2 regions of the Paenibacillus sp. FSL H7-0756 genome follow, and region 2 is predicted to be linked to the other one. Evidence: riboswitches for the same ligand, from Rfam matches in the RefSeq annotation. Region 2 holds a riboswitch; the other holds the start of a gene.

Region 1 (8,081 bases), 520 kb from region 2:
GGAAGCAAATCAATGACGAAGATTAATAATCCTATAATCCCTGGAATGGCACCAGATCCCTCTATTATTAGAGTGGATGATGTGTATTATATTGCGACATCCACGTTTCACTGGAATCCCGGCATTCAAATTTTCCAATCAACAGATCTGGCCAATTGGGAGCTGACTGCCTTCGCACTGAATAAAGGGGAAGTCAATCTAAGGGGGACAAATACTCCAGCCGGGATCTGGGCGCCGCATCTATCCTATGATTCCAGGACGAAGCGGTACTGGTTAGCCTATTCTCATATGTTAAACATGGCAGGCCGTGAATTCAACTCGGATTCCTATGCCATGTGGGCGGAAGATATCCATGGCCCTTGGTCGGAGCCCATCTATCTGACATCCATAGGGTTCGATCCGGCGCTTTTCCATGATGAAGATGGCAAACACTTTGTGTCCATTCTTGAATGGGAGACCCGTGAAGGGTACCAAGCGCCTGGACATATTGTGATCGCTGAATTTGATTTGAATGCGGGGAAGCTGGTTGGACAATGGCACCGTGTGACGCAAGGCTTCACCAGCCGCGGCTGTGCTGAAGCACCGCAGATCTATAAATATAGAGATATGTACTATCTGCTATTAGCAGCTGGCGGAACGGGTTATGCTCATGGTGTTGAGATTGGGCGTGCGGAGCATATATTTGGTCCCTATGAACCGCATCCGTCGGGGGAGCCGATCATCACCTCCTCGCCGCGCCATTTATTTTCACTGGGTAATCCGGATGCCGGGCATTTTGAGATGTATAATCCAGGTTCAATCATGCAAAAAGCAGGTCACGGCTCATTAGTTCAAACCCAAACAGGCGAATGGTACATTGCCCATCTAATGTCACGGCCAGTGGAAGGAACGCTACTGAATCCATTAGGCCGCGAAACCTCGATTCAAAAAATGCATTGGACAGAGGCTGGCTGGCTGGAAATGAAGGATGGATCGAATGTAGCCAAAATGGAAGTTGAGGGGTTAGCAGGTGTTGAACTAGAGGGGGACAGACTCTCTCATGACGTATTTGATGATTTTAACCAGGAGCACTATGATATTCACTTTCTGACTCCATACCGGGAGCAGCAAGCAGCATGGGTGAATACGGTTGAACGTCCGGGTTACTTACGCATTCATGGAGAGAATTCATTCTTCTCACAGATTAATCCGGCGATGTTGGCCACGCGTGCAACCTCCCTCCATTATGAAGTTCAGACCAAGGTGGAGTTTCATCCCGATCATTATTCGGAAACGGCGGGGATGGGGCTATACTATGATTCGAATAATTGGCTGTACGTTCACTTGACCCACTCCGAATCAGAGGGCACCGTTCTATCTGTACTACAGGCCAAGCTGGGAGAACGTATTGAGCTGGTCCACCATTACATTCCAGTCCCTGAAGACACAGCAGAGCTCAAGCTTATCTATCATTCAGGCATCGCGAGTATCCTTTACCGCTTCAGGGATAACGGGGATTGGCAAGCTTTTGTAGAGAATATCGATGCTCTCTATTTGTCGGATGAAGGCGTGAACGGAGAGCCCGGGGAGATTGGCGGATTTACAGGCTTGTTCAATTTCATCGGTTCCGTGGATGCCCACCAGCATGACTCCTTCGCTGATTTTGAGTACTATAGAGTTAAGAATTACTAACAGGAGTGGTGAATGGTTGTGAAGAAAAGTAGACAAACCCCCGTGCTGGTCGCGGCCTCGATCCTGCTCATCATTATCAGCAGCCTGATCCCCTCGGAGCAGTCGGCTTGGCTGGGGGCGTTACAGACCCTTATGCTGGGAGCCGGATTGCTCGGCTGCTGTATGGCCTTTTGGCGGTTTGCCAAGGGCGGTAAGGATGGTAGGAGTGGGAAAGGCAAGAGCTGAGTTCTAGGTAATGGACGGTTGGCGAAGACTGGATCGATGCATCGGATGGTTGAGCTATGTAAGGTGAGCCAGGCACAGTATGGGTGCGTGCTGGTGCTGAGAGTCAAGGACTAAGTCGCGGCGGATGTCGCGGCTTTTTTGTTTTGTAGGCGGACTCAGAGGCCCTTATTTTGTGAAAAGACCGATTATCTCCCCGTTGCGGACTGAGAGGACGTTAAGAGGCTGGGTGGAGCGAAAAATGAGGCATGGGTACATTAAGCGCCTCTCAGTCCGCATGGACTTCAGAATGGTCCCATTTGCCAAAATAGCGGATCTGTAGTCCGCAGCCCGCCCGCCACATCAGACTCCTTCTGCCGCATCCGTATCCTGATTCCGCCACATCCAACTCATTCCGCCGCACTCATTCCTATAGCCCATGCTAATCCCCCGACTCATCCCGCCGAAGGGCGGTGGACCGCAGGCAAGGCCGAATGTGCGGCTGCCATCTGTTCGCGTATTCCTCTTAGCCGGGCCTTCAGCTCGGGAATGCTGCACTCCAGGATCAGGCTGATGTCGGGCAGGGGGAGCTGGATGCCGTACCATAAGGCACTGGCGACATGATCGTCCCATTTAAGCAGGGCAGGAGCGCAGCGGCTACGATCCCGGGTGAGCATGGCACATTGGCGGATGCACTCTCTGTAGGCAGCCGCAGCAGCACCGTCCCCGGAGAGGCTGCCCTTCAGCCATAGTGGATGGAGTGCCACGAAGGTGGCGGTGGTTGCTTGTTCGGCACGGGCGCCTTTTTCCAGCAGCAGACAGCTAAGCGCATAGACGGGCCCGCTATATTGCTGGGTGTAGTGGTTGAATCCGGCAGCAGCTGTTAGTTTGGGCGGTAAGGGGTCAGGCATGTGGTCACGTTCCTTTCTGAATCTATACTGTGCAGTTCATTCCAGTGCGCAAAAAACCGCAGGCAGAGGAGGACCTCTGCCTGCGGTTTTGGGTAACAGGCATAAGACGCCTGGCACAAAAGCTTGGCGGATCAGGGCTCTCTCCTTACGCTTACGAGGTTAGCTGTCGGATTCGGACGGTGAGAGTCGCCCTACCTGCCGGAGACCTGCGCGTGGCATTCTCCTTCGGATTCACCCCAAGTCGGCCAGACGGCCGGATGGTTCCCCCGTTTTCCACATGACGGAAATTCAGCGTGCATGCATTGCTCATTTTCATGAATACACTCATTTGCTTTCAACACGAATCATACACTTTTCGGAGGTGGGTTGTAAAAATGGAAAAGAGTGCTATTCGCCTTATTTTCAGCAAATGGCTGAATGGCTGTGCATAGGGAAGCCAAAACTCACATTTGTAGCAGATTATCTGCCATTTATCTCGCTCAAGCGCTGTTTTTTATTTTTGGCAGACGGCGGTGGGGATGAAGGCCCCTTGTATTAGACTACCACCACAGCGGAACCTTCTGATTCTTCCAGGCAATGATCCGCTTCACCTCACGAACGGTTCCTGTTGTAATCGCATAGTTGCTTCGCTGCGCTGCATGAAGGTCCAGGAAGTGCAGCATCCCTCCATAAGTCCCTACAGCCAGCAGAGTCTCATCCCGATTGACAGCTAAGCCTGAAATAGTGCTTCCGGCATAATAACGCCACAGCTCCCGCCCCTCTGCATCAATGAGCCTCAAGTAGCCATAGGCATCGCCAATCACAACACCATTCTTCAGCGCTGCCGCCGCATACACCCGGGCTTCCTCGTTAACAAGCGGATATTCCTGATCTGCCGGGAGTTCTCCTCCTTCCACATCTTCAAGGGGAACGGCAAGGGTAACGCCATTATAGAAGTGGCAGGAATTGTACCATACGCTATGCTGGTCCTTTGTAAATATTGTATAGTGCGGGTAACTGGATTCCGGATTGAATAGGTGAACCTGCCCTGAAGTTGTGTCATATAAAAGATGATCACTGCCCTGGCTGCCATAGGCAATCCATCTTCCATCCGGAGAGACGGCACCATGCGGCATGTCAATTTCAATATGCTCCAGCTCATCTGCTTTATATTCTTCGAGATCCGGATGCAGCAGCTTCACCTCCCAGGGCTTCTCCTGCGATTGCTGGACCAGGAAAATCCCCTGGCTCGTAACAAGCAATAACGCCCCGCCCCCGTTAAAAGGAATGACCTGCTCCAAGGGTAACGCCTGGTCCAGGCTCTCTATGTCCAAGACGGGAAAGTCCGGGTCCAGTGCTTGAATCGTTCCATTCAGCTCACGCCATGAGAGGGTGGCTACAACTGTACCCTGAAGTGTGCTGTTCATAGAATGCATAATGGTAATCCCCTGAGTTCCGGCGAGCGCATAGAACTGATTATCAGGAGATGCCCCAACCAGGCTATACTCGCCGAATACGGAAATAACATCCTTATGTACAGCCACAACTGCTTTCTTCTCCCAAGGGGTGCCGGTGCTGAATACCACAGCATCATCACTGATGAAATGGATACTGCGGATCGCCTGCATCTCCTTCTGAAAGTGGCCGGAGAGCGGCCACGTTGCCGCCGGCAATTGCGCCCGCAGCTCAGCAATCTCACCGCGCTCATTAGCTCCCCGAATCATCTTATAGATTTTGGCAGCGAGGGCACCGCGTGTATCCTCTGCGGGTTCATTTCCCGCTTTGTCCCAGCCTTCAGTCAGTCCTTTATGTACGAATTGGTTAACGTCGCGCGCATAACGCTGCCCTTCTTCACGCCATTTAGCAGCCTGCTCATCTTGTAGCCAGTTCAATTGATCAGTCCTCCTGTTCCAGATATATATAAATATACATATTTTACATCAATGAATCGCAAAAAAAAGGTGCTGCTCCTCTTGAGAGGAGAGCACCTTTGTGTATATTACAGAACAGCAGCATCCATAAGCTCCTGGAGCTCAGGAAGATTGAAGCCCTTGACTGCGCGGTCCCCGGATACAGTGACTGGAATGCCCATGAAGCCCAGCTTCTCCACTTCCTCCTGATAGACCGAGCTTGTCATCACATCCCGCACCTCGAAGGGAATGCCTTTGCTCTCCAGCAGCTGCTTGACCTGATTGCATTCGCTGCAGCCGTAGGTCGAATAGACAATTACGTTCGCGCTCATTGTTCCACTGCTTCCTTTATCGCTTTTTGGGTAATCTTCCAGTGTGAGGTGTTCCAGCGGACTTCGCTGTCCTCCAGCAGGAAGATTTGCGGGGATTCATGCTTGATCCCGAAATCCTCAGCAATTTGATTGGAGACAGGACGGTCTTCGATCACATGGACAACGGCTGCAGGAGTATCTGAATGCTGGGCATAGGCCTGGAATTCCTCGTTGGCCTTGGCGCTGATCGGGCAGGTGGTGCTGTGCTTGAAGAGCAGTTTTTTGCCAGGCTGCCCGATATATTGCTCTAGTTCTTCCTTGGTGTGAATTTGTTGAATAGACATCGGAGGATCACCTTCCTGGGTAAGAGTTAATGAAACCTGTTGTCAACAATTGTGTTGTTAACAACTATTAGTCATGATTGTAGCATAGTTCAAAATTAAAGCAAAAGTAAAGTTCTGCTTAGCCCGGCCCCTCCCTTGCAGGATGTTGTTAACGGCCCGAGGCCATGCTAATGTGAGAGGGATGAACCTAGGCTCGGTGCATAATCATGCAGATATGAGGGGGGAGCTCATGAAAAGGGTTGCTTGTGTTACCGGTGCTGACCGTGGACTGGGATTTTGCCTCGTTCGATCTCTTTTGGAGAGTAAGTACATGGTGTTTGCCGGACAGTATTTGCCGGACCCTGCGGCATTGGAAGCTTTGAAAGCGCAATACCCGGATAGCCTGAGGCTGGTCCCTCTTGATATCGGCAATGCAGGGAGCGTAAAGGAGGCTGCACGGAGTATTGCCGGGAGTACAGGGCACCTTGATATAATTATCAATAACGCGGGGATTATCCACCGGTCGGATGATGCAACGGTGCTCGTGGATATGGATGATGAAGCAATGGCGGAGATTTATAACGTGAACACGCTGGGTGCGCTGAGGGTGAGCAATGCATTGATGGGCTTACTGCTGCAAGGCCGCCAGCGTCTGGTGGTTAATATCTCATCGGAGGCCGGAAGCATCGGACGGAACAAGCGGATCAATATGTATGGCTATTGTATGTCCAAGGCAGCGCTTAATATGCAGTCTTCGCTGCTGCACAATCATCTGCGTGCGATGGGCGGACAAGTGATGGTCTTCCATCCCGGCTGGCTGCAGACCTATATGAACGGGGAGAAGGATGCGAAGGCGCCTGTAACTCCTGAAGAATCGGCAGGCAAGATTATGACGATCGTTCATAACCATAAGATGTATCTGGCCGAAGAACCGGCTTATATTGATCTGGACGGCAATCTCTGGCCCTGGTGATACGGACATTCAGACAGGCTATCTTGGCAAAAGAGAGGTGTGTACATCATGTCTTCATACAAAGCACTGGCGTTCGGCAGCTATACTGAAGTGAAGTACCATCCCTTCGAGGGAGTAGACCGTGAACTGGAGCAGCTCCTTGAGCCCGAGTTCCAGGTGGTCTCCACCGAGGATTACGGACGGATGAACCGGGCAGAGCTGGCAGATTGCAGACTGGTGATCTCCTATACGGAGTTCTCCGAGGAGCAATTACCCGCTGCGCAGAGCGGGGCCCTGCTCGCTTATGTGGCTGGCGGCGGCGGGCTGCTTGTCGTGCACAACGGCATATCCCTGCAGCGTAATCAGGAGCTTGGGGCGATGCTGGGAGCCCGGTTCACCCATCATCCGGCGTTCACAGCGCTGCAGATGAAGGTGACTGCGCCGGAGCACCCGATTATGGAGGGGATCTCTGATTTTGTGATAGAGGACGAGCCTTATTATTTCGAGCGGCATCCCCATTTCGGGACAACGGTGTTGGCCGAATATCCGCATGACGGAGCGATGAGACCGGCTGCATGGTGCCATGCCTTCGGTGAAGGCCGGGTGGTCTATCTGATGCCTGGGCATCATCTGCCTTCCTTCTCCTCAGAGCCGCTGCGCCGGATGATCCGCAGAGGCGGATTGTGGGCTGCCGGAATGCTGTAATACGTGACGCTTATGATAAAAGGCAGGATACCGCTTGGATAACATGCGGTGTCCTGCCTTTGTGTAAGAAATGGGATGATCAGCTATGATGCCCTATTTCGGGGGCTTAAGCATCAGCAACAGGGACGACCCCGTTCTGATGAAGAGCCTCCAGTATCTCTGCCCGCAGCGTATCGGTGAAGGCGGCCCAGACTTTTTTGCCGACATCCAGCTCTTCGCGTCCAATCGATTGCAGCGTCTCCAGCCACACCCGCTTGTCATTAATGAGTCCGAGCTGGTCCTGGATGTCCTTATAGAAGGCTTCATGGGCATGGAATTTCTGATCCAGCGCAAAAGCAGCCGCATTCGCCGTATACCGCAGTTCCTTGGCGGCGATCCGCAGCTCATGCAGAGCTTCGAAGGCTTCCTGCGATTCGGCTGCCGGACCCTTGAAGAGGGTCTTGCAGGCTTTTTTCTTTTGTTCAAAGGCGACTTCAAGCTCGCGCATGGCGACATTGGCGTCTTTTTTGGCAGCGAGAGGCTCTAGCCCTGTCTTAATAAAAGGTGTCCACAGCGCTTCGAGCGCTTGGCCGGACAGCTTGGGCAGTGCCTTCTTCAGCTTCTTGCGGGCGGCCTTCCGTGTATCCTTCTGGTGTTCTATTACCGCCTTCAGCAGCTTGGCAGTCTTCTTATCGCCCGCCGCCTCCGCCGCCTTGCGCCGGTCCTCAAATGACCCGATCAGCACATCTGCATCACGGACTCTGCCGAGCTTCTTCTGGGCCTGCTTGAAGCTGGCGTACAATTCTGCCGTTGCAGTATGGCCCGGATCAAGAATGGACAACAGGGTCAGCAGCTTGCGGCTATTGATTCTGGCCTGATGAATATCCTCATCGTTGAACCCTTTGCGTGCATCCTTGCTGTAGTCCTGAAAATTAATATACAGCTTGTGCATGGCCTGTTCCCATTGCCTGGATTTACTTAGTTGCCTGTCCTTTGCCTGTGGTTCGGTTGTCATGCAGCATCACTCCTAGAGGTTGTGTATAGCATGAGCTTATGCGCGAATCTTATGGCTGGTATATTCTTCTTTACTACATTAAGGATAACGGGTTCGCTCCGTCATTTCAAATCTGTAAGGGTAT
Region 2 (8,081 bases):
ATCCGGGCCGTAGAGCCGCTTACGGAGAGAGATGCCGAGCTTATGAAGGAATACAGGGGAGTTGCCGTCAGGAAGCCCTCGGACCTCTCCGGCGGGCCGGGCAAGCTGTGCCGGGCGCTGCGGATTGACAAGAGTCTTAACCATTCCAGATTCGATCTGCCGGAAGGCCCGCTGAGCATCGAGCAGGGGGAAGACCCGGAGTCCCTGGATATTGTCCAGGCCCCGCGCATCAATATTCCTTATGCGGAAGAGTATGCCGGGCTCCCCTGGCGCTTCTATCTGCGGGGCAATCCTTATGTCTCGGTCAACGATCCGCAGGCACAGCCCCACAAGCTGTTCTAAAGACCTATACTGCTGTTTCGGCTGTGGTATATTGGGTATTAATAAGAGAACCCTAATCAGCCTCTCCCCTGGGACTTCCCAGGCGGAGAGGTTTTTCTTGTATTTTTGATCTCCGCATTCTCAGTCGCCAAAAAATGATAAACACTCCTATAAAATGACAATAAATCCCCCTATTTGTATACGCTTCCCCCGTTCTCTTAACTTACAATTACTGCTATAATCATATATATCTACAAAAAATATAATGATGTAAATGAGGGACATGGGATGAAAGATACAGGCATGATCCGAAGCTTAGACAGTCTCGGAAGAATTGTGGTTCCCGTAGAAATCCGCATGACACGTAATATTGACATTGGGGATCCTATCGAATTTTTTATACTGGATGAGGATATCATTGTCCTCCGAAAGTACACCTCCACAGAATGCACCTTTTGCAGAAGTCTTGATCATGTGACCTACTATAAGGATCAGTTCATTTGCAATACCTGTCTGAAGGAGTTAAGTGACCCCGATCGCGGATCAGAACCCATCCATGCCTCCCCAAGTTCAGCAGAAGAGCATCCCGAGCCAGCCCGCGGGGGACGGAGAAGCAAGACCGAAGAAATGAGTCTGCGTCTTATGAAAGCGATCGAAGATCATCCTTATGCCAACCAGAAGGAGCTTGCCGAGGTTCTCGGCATCAGTCAAGCCAGAGTCAGCCAGCTCAAGCGCAAGCTGAACACTTCCGGCAGAACAGACCCGCAGTAACGTTATTCATTCATTCATCCCTGCTTAGACATCAGATAAGGCTTGGCCCCGCTGGGGCCAAGCCTTAATTTTTTGTTCAAATGCAAGTTCTATTCCGACAGTGCGGCCTTCAGCTCCTCAGGCGAAGCGGCCCACCACTCTTCATTATGAGCCATCAGCAGGGATTTCAGCGCTGCCCGCTCGGTACTTCCAAGTCCATCCAGAATAAGCTTGCGCTTCAAGGCCGCGTCCAGCTTATTGACATGATCCGCAAGAATCTTCCAGCCGCGGCGCGCTTCGGTGTCAATCCACATCTCACAGGCGGTAATTCCGCCGTAGAACTGCCCCTCCGGAGTACGGTCAACGGCGACCCATACGACCCATACCTGTCTTCCCGCCGGAACATCCTCCCGGTTCATAGAGAATTTAATTCCCTTCTCCACTTTGCTCTTGGCATGCATGGCACCGATATCGATAACAGCGATACCCTGATCAATAATGACAGGCGATACATTGTTCAGATCAATCGAGCCTGCACCGAAGCCTTTATGCTTGGCTCTGGCGTTCACAATATTCAAGGCAATTTGTTTTTTGCCCTCCGGTTGTACGTTATCCACATGTGCACATCCTTTCCATTCACTAATTATTTAATTTTAGCTAATAATGCGGCGATTGCAAACATATACATCCCGTAGATGCTTGTCACGGGAGGAATCATAGTATGAAGCCACATTCATTAAGGTATACCCTCATCTTCGCAGTACTGGCTGTCCTCACCTTGCTTGGAGGCGGAATATGGTTTCTGTCAGGGCATAGCCCTGCCGTATGGACTGCCTCTGTTCCAAAAGAGGCCAAGTCCCCCGCCGTTATCCCCCGGCAGCAGCCCGTGCAGTCCGATCTTTCCGATACGATCTACACATCGGAGACAGAAGCTTTAAGCCAGCGCGTGGTTGAATATCACCTGGATGTGGAGCTCCTGCCCGATAAGGAGACCCTGGTCGCCTCCGAGACGCTTACCTGGACCCACCCGGGTGCAAAGCCGGTTCAGGAGCTCTACTTTCATCTGTATCCCAATGCATTCGCATCCGCCAGCACCACCTTCATGAAGGAGTCCGGAGGTACGCTTCGCGGTGACACCATGCCTGCAGGAGGTTACGGGAGCATTACGCTGACAGATTTACGGACCTCCGAGGGTGTCTCGCTGATGCAGCGCACACAATACGTGCAGCCGGACGACGGCAATGTCAATGACAGAACACTGCTCAAGGTCCATCTGCCGCAGCCGGTGAACGGCGGTGAGAGCGTGACGGTAAGGCTTAAATTTGAGGTCAAGCTGCCCAAAATTTTCGCCCGGATGGGAACCGCTGACGACTTCGTGATGGCCGGCCAGTGGTTTCCGAAGCTTAGCGTCTACGAGCCTGCCGGCAGAAGAGGACTCAAGGAAGAAGGCTGGAACCTGCATCAATACCACGGTAACTCCGAGTTCTACAGTGATTTTGGGATTTACAATGTAGCGATTTCTGTCCCGCCCGAGTATAAGGTCGCCGCAACCGGGTTTCCGGTGAGGGACGCCAAGGTTGTAAAGGGGCGCAAGATCTATCAATTCTATGCAGATGACGTCCACGACTTCGCCTGGGCGGCATCGCCTGATTTCGTGGTTGCGGAGAAGGCTTTCTCCGCCCCGCAGGTGCCCGGGGTGAAGATTAAGCTCTATTTGGACCCGCTGCACAAGCATCTACAGGAACGTTACTTCCAGGCGGCTGAGGCTGCACTGACGGCATTCAGCAAGTGGTACGGCCCTTATCCCTACTCAACCTTGTCGATTGTTGTCCCGCCGGAGTCCGGCAACGGAGCCGGAGGAATGGAGTATCCGACCCTGATTACCGCCTTCGGCGCCACGGATACTTCACCAGGCACTTCCCTGGAGCGCACAATCATCCACGAGATCGGGCACCAGTATTTCTACGGTCTGGTGGCCAGTAATGAATTCGAAGAAGCCTGGCTTGATGAGAGCTTTACCTCTTATGCCGAAGACCGGCTGATGGAACAGGAATATGGTGTTGTCTCTAGCCTCCCGCTGCAGTCCAGCCTGGTGTCCTCCTCACAGCCCCTTAAGCTGGAGACCTGGAAATATACTGGTGATGATGCCTACACACGCAATGTGTACATTCGCGGCAAGCTGGTGCTGAAGGATATCGAACGGATCGCGGGGACCAAGAATATGGATGCCATCCTCGCCGCTTATGCCCGCAAATACCGCTTCCAGCATCCGTCCACCGCCGACTTCCAGAAGGTTGTGGAGAAAGTGACCAAGCAATCCTGGCAGACTTATTTTGAACGGTATGTCTATAGCGGGGGTGCACCCGACTTCGCAGTTGATGATATCAGGCTCACGGTCAAACCGGACAACAGCGATGGCGGGGGCAGCCGCTATAGCGCTGTGGTCGATGTAAGCAATAAGGGCAGCCTGTACCCCGATGTTCCCGTTAAATTCACCTTCGCAGACGGGTACACTGTGCAGCAATACTGGAATGGCGAGGGTAAGGCAACCTCCTTTGAGTTAGCATATAAAGCGCCGCTGGTCTCCGCAGAGATCGATCCGGGGCATTCCATTCTGCTGGAGAGCAGGCATCTAAATAATTTCAGAATGGCGGAGCTCGAGCCGCGTACACTCTCCCGCTGGACGCTTAGCGCATCTGCTCTGCTTGAAACCCTGCTCGGAACTCTTGTCTGGTGAGGTGAAGGAATGGTGAAAAGTTCAATTGCCCGCGGTTGGATCAGCATGAAAGAGCAGTTCTATATACTGATTCTGCTATTTATCTACCGGCTGTTCTGGGGATATTTCCTGTACAAATTCATTAAAAGCGCGGTTGTCCCTGTCCTGCTCCGCTACCCGGATGCAAATGCCGGCGGCAGCGGAATAGGCAGGCTGCTGTATTATATCGAAGGGAAGACCGCGCTGCACACCGACCCTGCCGTCCAGCACTGGCTATGGATGCTGCTGGCGCTGACAGTGCTAAGGCTGCTGGTGACTCCCTTTATCCGTGCAGGGCTGCTGCACGAGCTTCACCAGGAGCGCGACGGAGCGCGGGGACTGTTCTTTTTTCCCGGAATGAGAAAATATGGGCTGCCGGTGCTGATGTTCAGCCTCGCTGAATGGGCGCTAACCCTCCTGCCGCTCTATTGGCTGCTTCCGCGTATGTACCGTCATCTGCTCAGCGGCGTTCTCGATGTACAGCTCCTGCTCAGGCTGGTGCCTTATGTAATGGGCTGGCTGCTCTATCTCTTCCTTGTCCGCAAGCTTCTGCTCTATATGCAGTTCGGCTATACCGCAGGTACCGGCATGTTCTCCTCGCTGCTAATCTGCCTGAAGGTGCTGATGCCTTCGATCGGTATTTCCGTCATTCTGGGGGCGGGAAGCCTGGCCGTAATTCTGCTCTGCAGCGCCTCTGCTCTGTTCTATCCCGGATTGCCGGCACTTATGCTCCGCCAGGCAGCTCCGCTGCCCTCCACGCTGTTCAATATGTGGGGAATCGCTGCCCAGTATCACCTCTGGTCCAGTAAATCATTTCCGCAATAATAAGCTGCTGAAGCGGCATACTAAAGAGAGTCACAGCCCCTTATCAGGGAGCAGGACTCTTTTTTGCTTGAACCGGAGGACAAAAGCATTTGCAAAAGGCTAAATCCTCTGATACAATGATGGCTGTACTAGTAGTAACAAACTTGTAATATTTAAAGCAAAATCTTCCGTAACTATTGCAATTTAATCAATGCCGATAAGTCACTGTTCTGGTGCACAAAACGCCGAATTCCCTGCACCGGGAAGTGGGGGAACCATATTTTGGGTGAATTGATCTCGCTTTAGAGGGGTCATAGGGGAACCTTCTACCGAATCCTTAAGCTAACCTCGCAGGCCCTGGAAGGAGTACATCTTTTGATTAGTCAGAATTTCAAGAAAAAATGCACCGCAGCAGCACTAGGTCTTGTGATGGTATTCACACTCGGAGCAGGCAGTGCCTTCGCAGATTCCAAAATGGATACTGTGATTTCAAAAACCATTGGAACATCGTATAAAACCGGGGGCACAACCACCAGCGGCTTCGACTGTTCCGGATTTACCAAGTATGTATTTAAAAATGTCGGACTTACCTTGCCCCGTACCTCCAAAGCACAGTACAAAGTTGGAACAAGTGTATCCAAGAGCAATCTGCGTTCCGGTGATCTCGTGTTCTTCAATACCCTGGGTAATGGAGTGTCCCATGTCGGTATTTATGTTGGAAACGGGAAGTTCGCACAGTCCTCAAGTTCACGTGGTGTAACCATCAGTTCGATGAGCCAGTCCTACTGGGCCAACCGTTACGTTGGCGCCAAACGAGTAATGAGCACAACAGCCTACCAAGCTGTCGCTTACGATTGAACCCTTGAAGCATACCCCGAATATTTCCGCCTCTAACAACTAAATGTAACTTATACGAGCCCGGGATGATTATTGCCGTAATCATTTCCGGGTTTTTCCTTTTCCTTATTCTACCTTTTACCCGAATCCACAGCCTTGAAACAGCATTTTCTTGCAAAAACAAAGAAAAAATCATATAAAATAATCCCTGCGCATAGATATGAGTCTTTTGAAAGGGCTATAACTCTAAAAAACAGCAAAAAAGATGCATTAATATGTTATAAGTGATTGCCAAGCGCATTAGTCTTTGTTACAATTATCGCAGTGAGCTTTTAGTAACATTTTTGTAATTATTGAATCGCTTTTAACAAAGGTTTTGTCATGTATTGAATGAACCGCTAATCCTAATCAACAGTCGTGCCGAGTTCCTTAATGAATTAGGGAAACGGGGGAACCACTTTGGGTGAATTGACCTCCTATTCTAAGAGGGGTCATAGGGGACCTTCAACCGAACCCTTAAGCTAACCTCGTAGGCATTGGAAGGGGTATTTACTTTTGAAGAAGAAGCTAGCAGCCGCAGTACTAAGCTTGTCCATTATCTTCACCATCGGAGCAGGAAGCGCTTTCGCGGATTCCAAAATGGATAAAGTGATTGACAAAGCCATCGGAACCAAATACGTGTCCGGCGGTACATCAACTAACGGGTTTGATTGCTCCGGATTTACAATGTATGTTTTTGATAAGATCGGCATTAACCTGCCCCATCAATCCGGCTCCCAGTATCAGATGGGCACTGCCGTGTCCCGTGACGAGATGAGACCGGGCGATCTTGTATTCTTTAATACCAATGGTAAAGGCGTGTCTCATGTCGGTGTTTATGTCGGTGACGGCGAATTCGCCCATGCCTCTTCCTCACGTGGTGTAACCATCAGTTCGCTGAGTGACAGCTATTACGTCAACCGTTACGTTGGCGCCAAACGAATCATGAGTACAGATGCTTACAAGAATGTAGCTTCGGATTCCCAAGACAATGATGATGTACAATAATCCTTTGTAACCAAACGCTCTTTTCCGAGATTTTTGCCGAAATCTTGGAGAAGGGCTTTTTTTTGTCTATAAAATTACTTACCCGCCTCTATATTTGTAAAACACCGATTCTGAACTTTCGGAAAATAATTATTGGCGTTTGTCAAGTTTCTGCATTTCCGCAAGGAATTTGCGTCGAAACTAGCCGTTTTTGTATATAATTAATATTAAGAACAAGCAGAAACGGCTTTGCCGCCTCTTTAAAGGATGGTACCGTTTCGTCTGGAAGGAGGCCTCGCCTAATGATAAGCTCCCCGCTAACCTTTTATGTGGTGCCTATGGAGCCGCAGCATGCCGCTGAGATCTGTGAGTGGAGCTACAAGCCTCCGTATAATATTTACGGCTGGATGTCCTGGGAGCAGATGCAGGCGCTGGGCGTGGAGTTCGGAGACCCGCAGCTGCGAAGTGAGCAATATGTATCTGTAGTGAACGGACAGGGGGATCTGTGCGGCTTCGCCCAGCTCTTTCCGATGGAGGGGGTAGTCCGGCTTGGTGTTGGAATGCGGCCCGAGCTGTGCGGTCACGGCATGGGGCATCTGTTCATGAAAGCTATTGTTCAGGCAGCACGGGCGCGTTACCCGGAGCGTGAGATCGACCTGGAGGTGCTGACCTGGAACCAGCGCGCCATCCGCGCTTACCAGAAATGCGGGTTCACTATAACGGATACCTATGAACGCCGCACTCCGACCGGCAATAAGCCTTTTTATTGCATGGTCTATGAGGAATAGCACCGGAAACAGATTGTTTTGCAAAAAATGGATCATTTGTGTTCATTTTTTTGACACACATACTATGATAACGCTTCACCATCCGCTATAATGGAGTCAGCAGCTTACATGGAGGGACGGATGCAGATGCAGAAATGGATCATGAGCGGTTTGTTTTTTGCCGCCTGTGCCTTTGCAGTAATCTTAATGTTTACCTTACCCGGTAAATCCGAGGTAGCCGAACAGAACAAGCCGACTATGCCGGAAGTTGTGCTGGACGCTGCGGGCGCAGAAGCCACAGTGAAGGCCAATTGTATCTCCTGCCACGGTGACCAGCTTCAGGGCGGGGCGGGACCCAGCCTGCAGCAGGAAGGCGCTTCGCATGACGCAGCTCAGATTTACAGCATAGTCACCAAGGGCCGCGGACAGATGCCTTCCTTCAAAGACAGGCTGGCCCCTGAAGAGATTGCCAATGTAGCTCTATGGCTGGCGGAGAAGAAATAATCCGCATCCTGTACTAACACCATGCTCCTCATTCCAAATGTATAATGCCCGTGACTAGGATAACGAATGATCCTTGCACGGGCATTTCTATTATTCAGATATTCCTGTTGTCTTCATAGGGGCCTTGTCCTCTAGCGGGTCTTCTCGAATGCCTCATTAAATTCATGCGCCTGGCGGAGATCAAGCTTCTCCACATCTGCAGCCAGCCGCAGAACTACCGTCTTATAATCAATAGTGATATGCGGGTGATGGTCAAAGGCCTCCGAAATTGTAGCTACCTCATCTACAAAAGCAATCCCCTTCATATATTCACTGAA

Evidence for each region. A riboswitch is a leader RNA that binds a small molecule or an ion and turns the genes downstream of it on or off. The one in region 2 is predicted to bind cyclic di-AMP.
Region 1: another riboswitch for cyclic di-AMP. It lies ahead of NST04_RS00790 (hypothetical protein); the one in region 2 lies ahead of NST04_RS03085 (C40 family peptidase).

Annotation. Positions count from the first base shown of each region.
Region 1 covers NZ_JBBOVT010000001.1:178,429-186,509, reverse strand. Annotated here, with positions in the region: gene NST04_RS00800 (family 43 glycosylhydrolase) at 13-1,671, shown strand; gene NST04_RS00795 (hypothetical protein) at 1,690-1,896, shown strand; gene NST04_RS00790 (hypothetical protein) at 2,328-2,783, opposite strand; cyclic di-AMP (ydaO/yuaA leader) riboswitch at 2,918-3,087, opposite strand; gene NST04_RS00785 (hypothetical protein) at 3,061-3,321, shown strand; gene NST04_RS00780 (WD40 repeat domain-containing protein) at 3,323-4,654, opposite strand; gene NST04_RS00775 (glutaredoxin family protein) at 4,762-5,004, opposite strand; gene ytxJ (bacillithiol system redox-active protein YtxJ) at 5,001-5,327, opposite strand; gene NST04_RS00765 (SDR family NAD(P)-dependent oxidoreductase) at 5,557-6,279, shown strand; gene NST04_RS00760 (ThuA domain-containing protein) at 6,328-6,963, shown strand; gene NST04_RS00755 (CHAD domain-containing protein) at 7,070-7,957, opposite strand.
Region 2 covers NZ_JBBOVT010000001.1:702,507-710,587, forward strand. Annotated here, with positions in the region: gene NST04_RS03060 (DNA-3-methyladenine glycosylase) at 1-342, shown strand, start outside; gene NST04_RS03065 (AbrB/MazE/SpoVT family DNA-binding domain-containing protein) at 610-1,092, shown strand; gene NST04_RS03070 (YwhD family protein) at 1,182-1,688, opposite strand; gene NST04_RS03075 (M1 family aminopeptidase) at 1,793-3,808, shown strand; gene NST04_RS03080 (hypothetical protein) at 3,818-4,651, shown strand; cyclic di-AMP (ydaO/yuaA leader) riboswitch at 4,864-5,002, shown strand; gene NST04_RS03085 (C40 family peptidase) at 5,060-5,488, shown strand; cyclic di-AMP (ydaO/yuaA leader) riboswitch at 5,876-6,018, shown strand; gene NST04_RS03090 (C40 family peptidase) at 6,023-6,514, shown strand; gene NST04_RS03095 (GNAT family N-acetyltransferase) at 6,796-7,281, shown strand; gene NST04_RS03100 (c-type cytochrome) at 7,408-7,764, shown strand; gene NST04_RS03105 (4a-hydroxytetrahydrobiopterin dehydratase) at 7,896-8,081, opposite strand, start outside.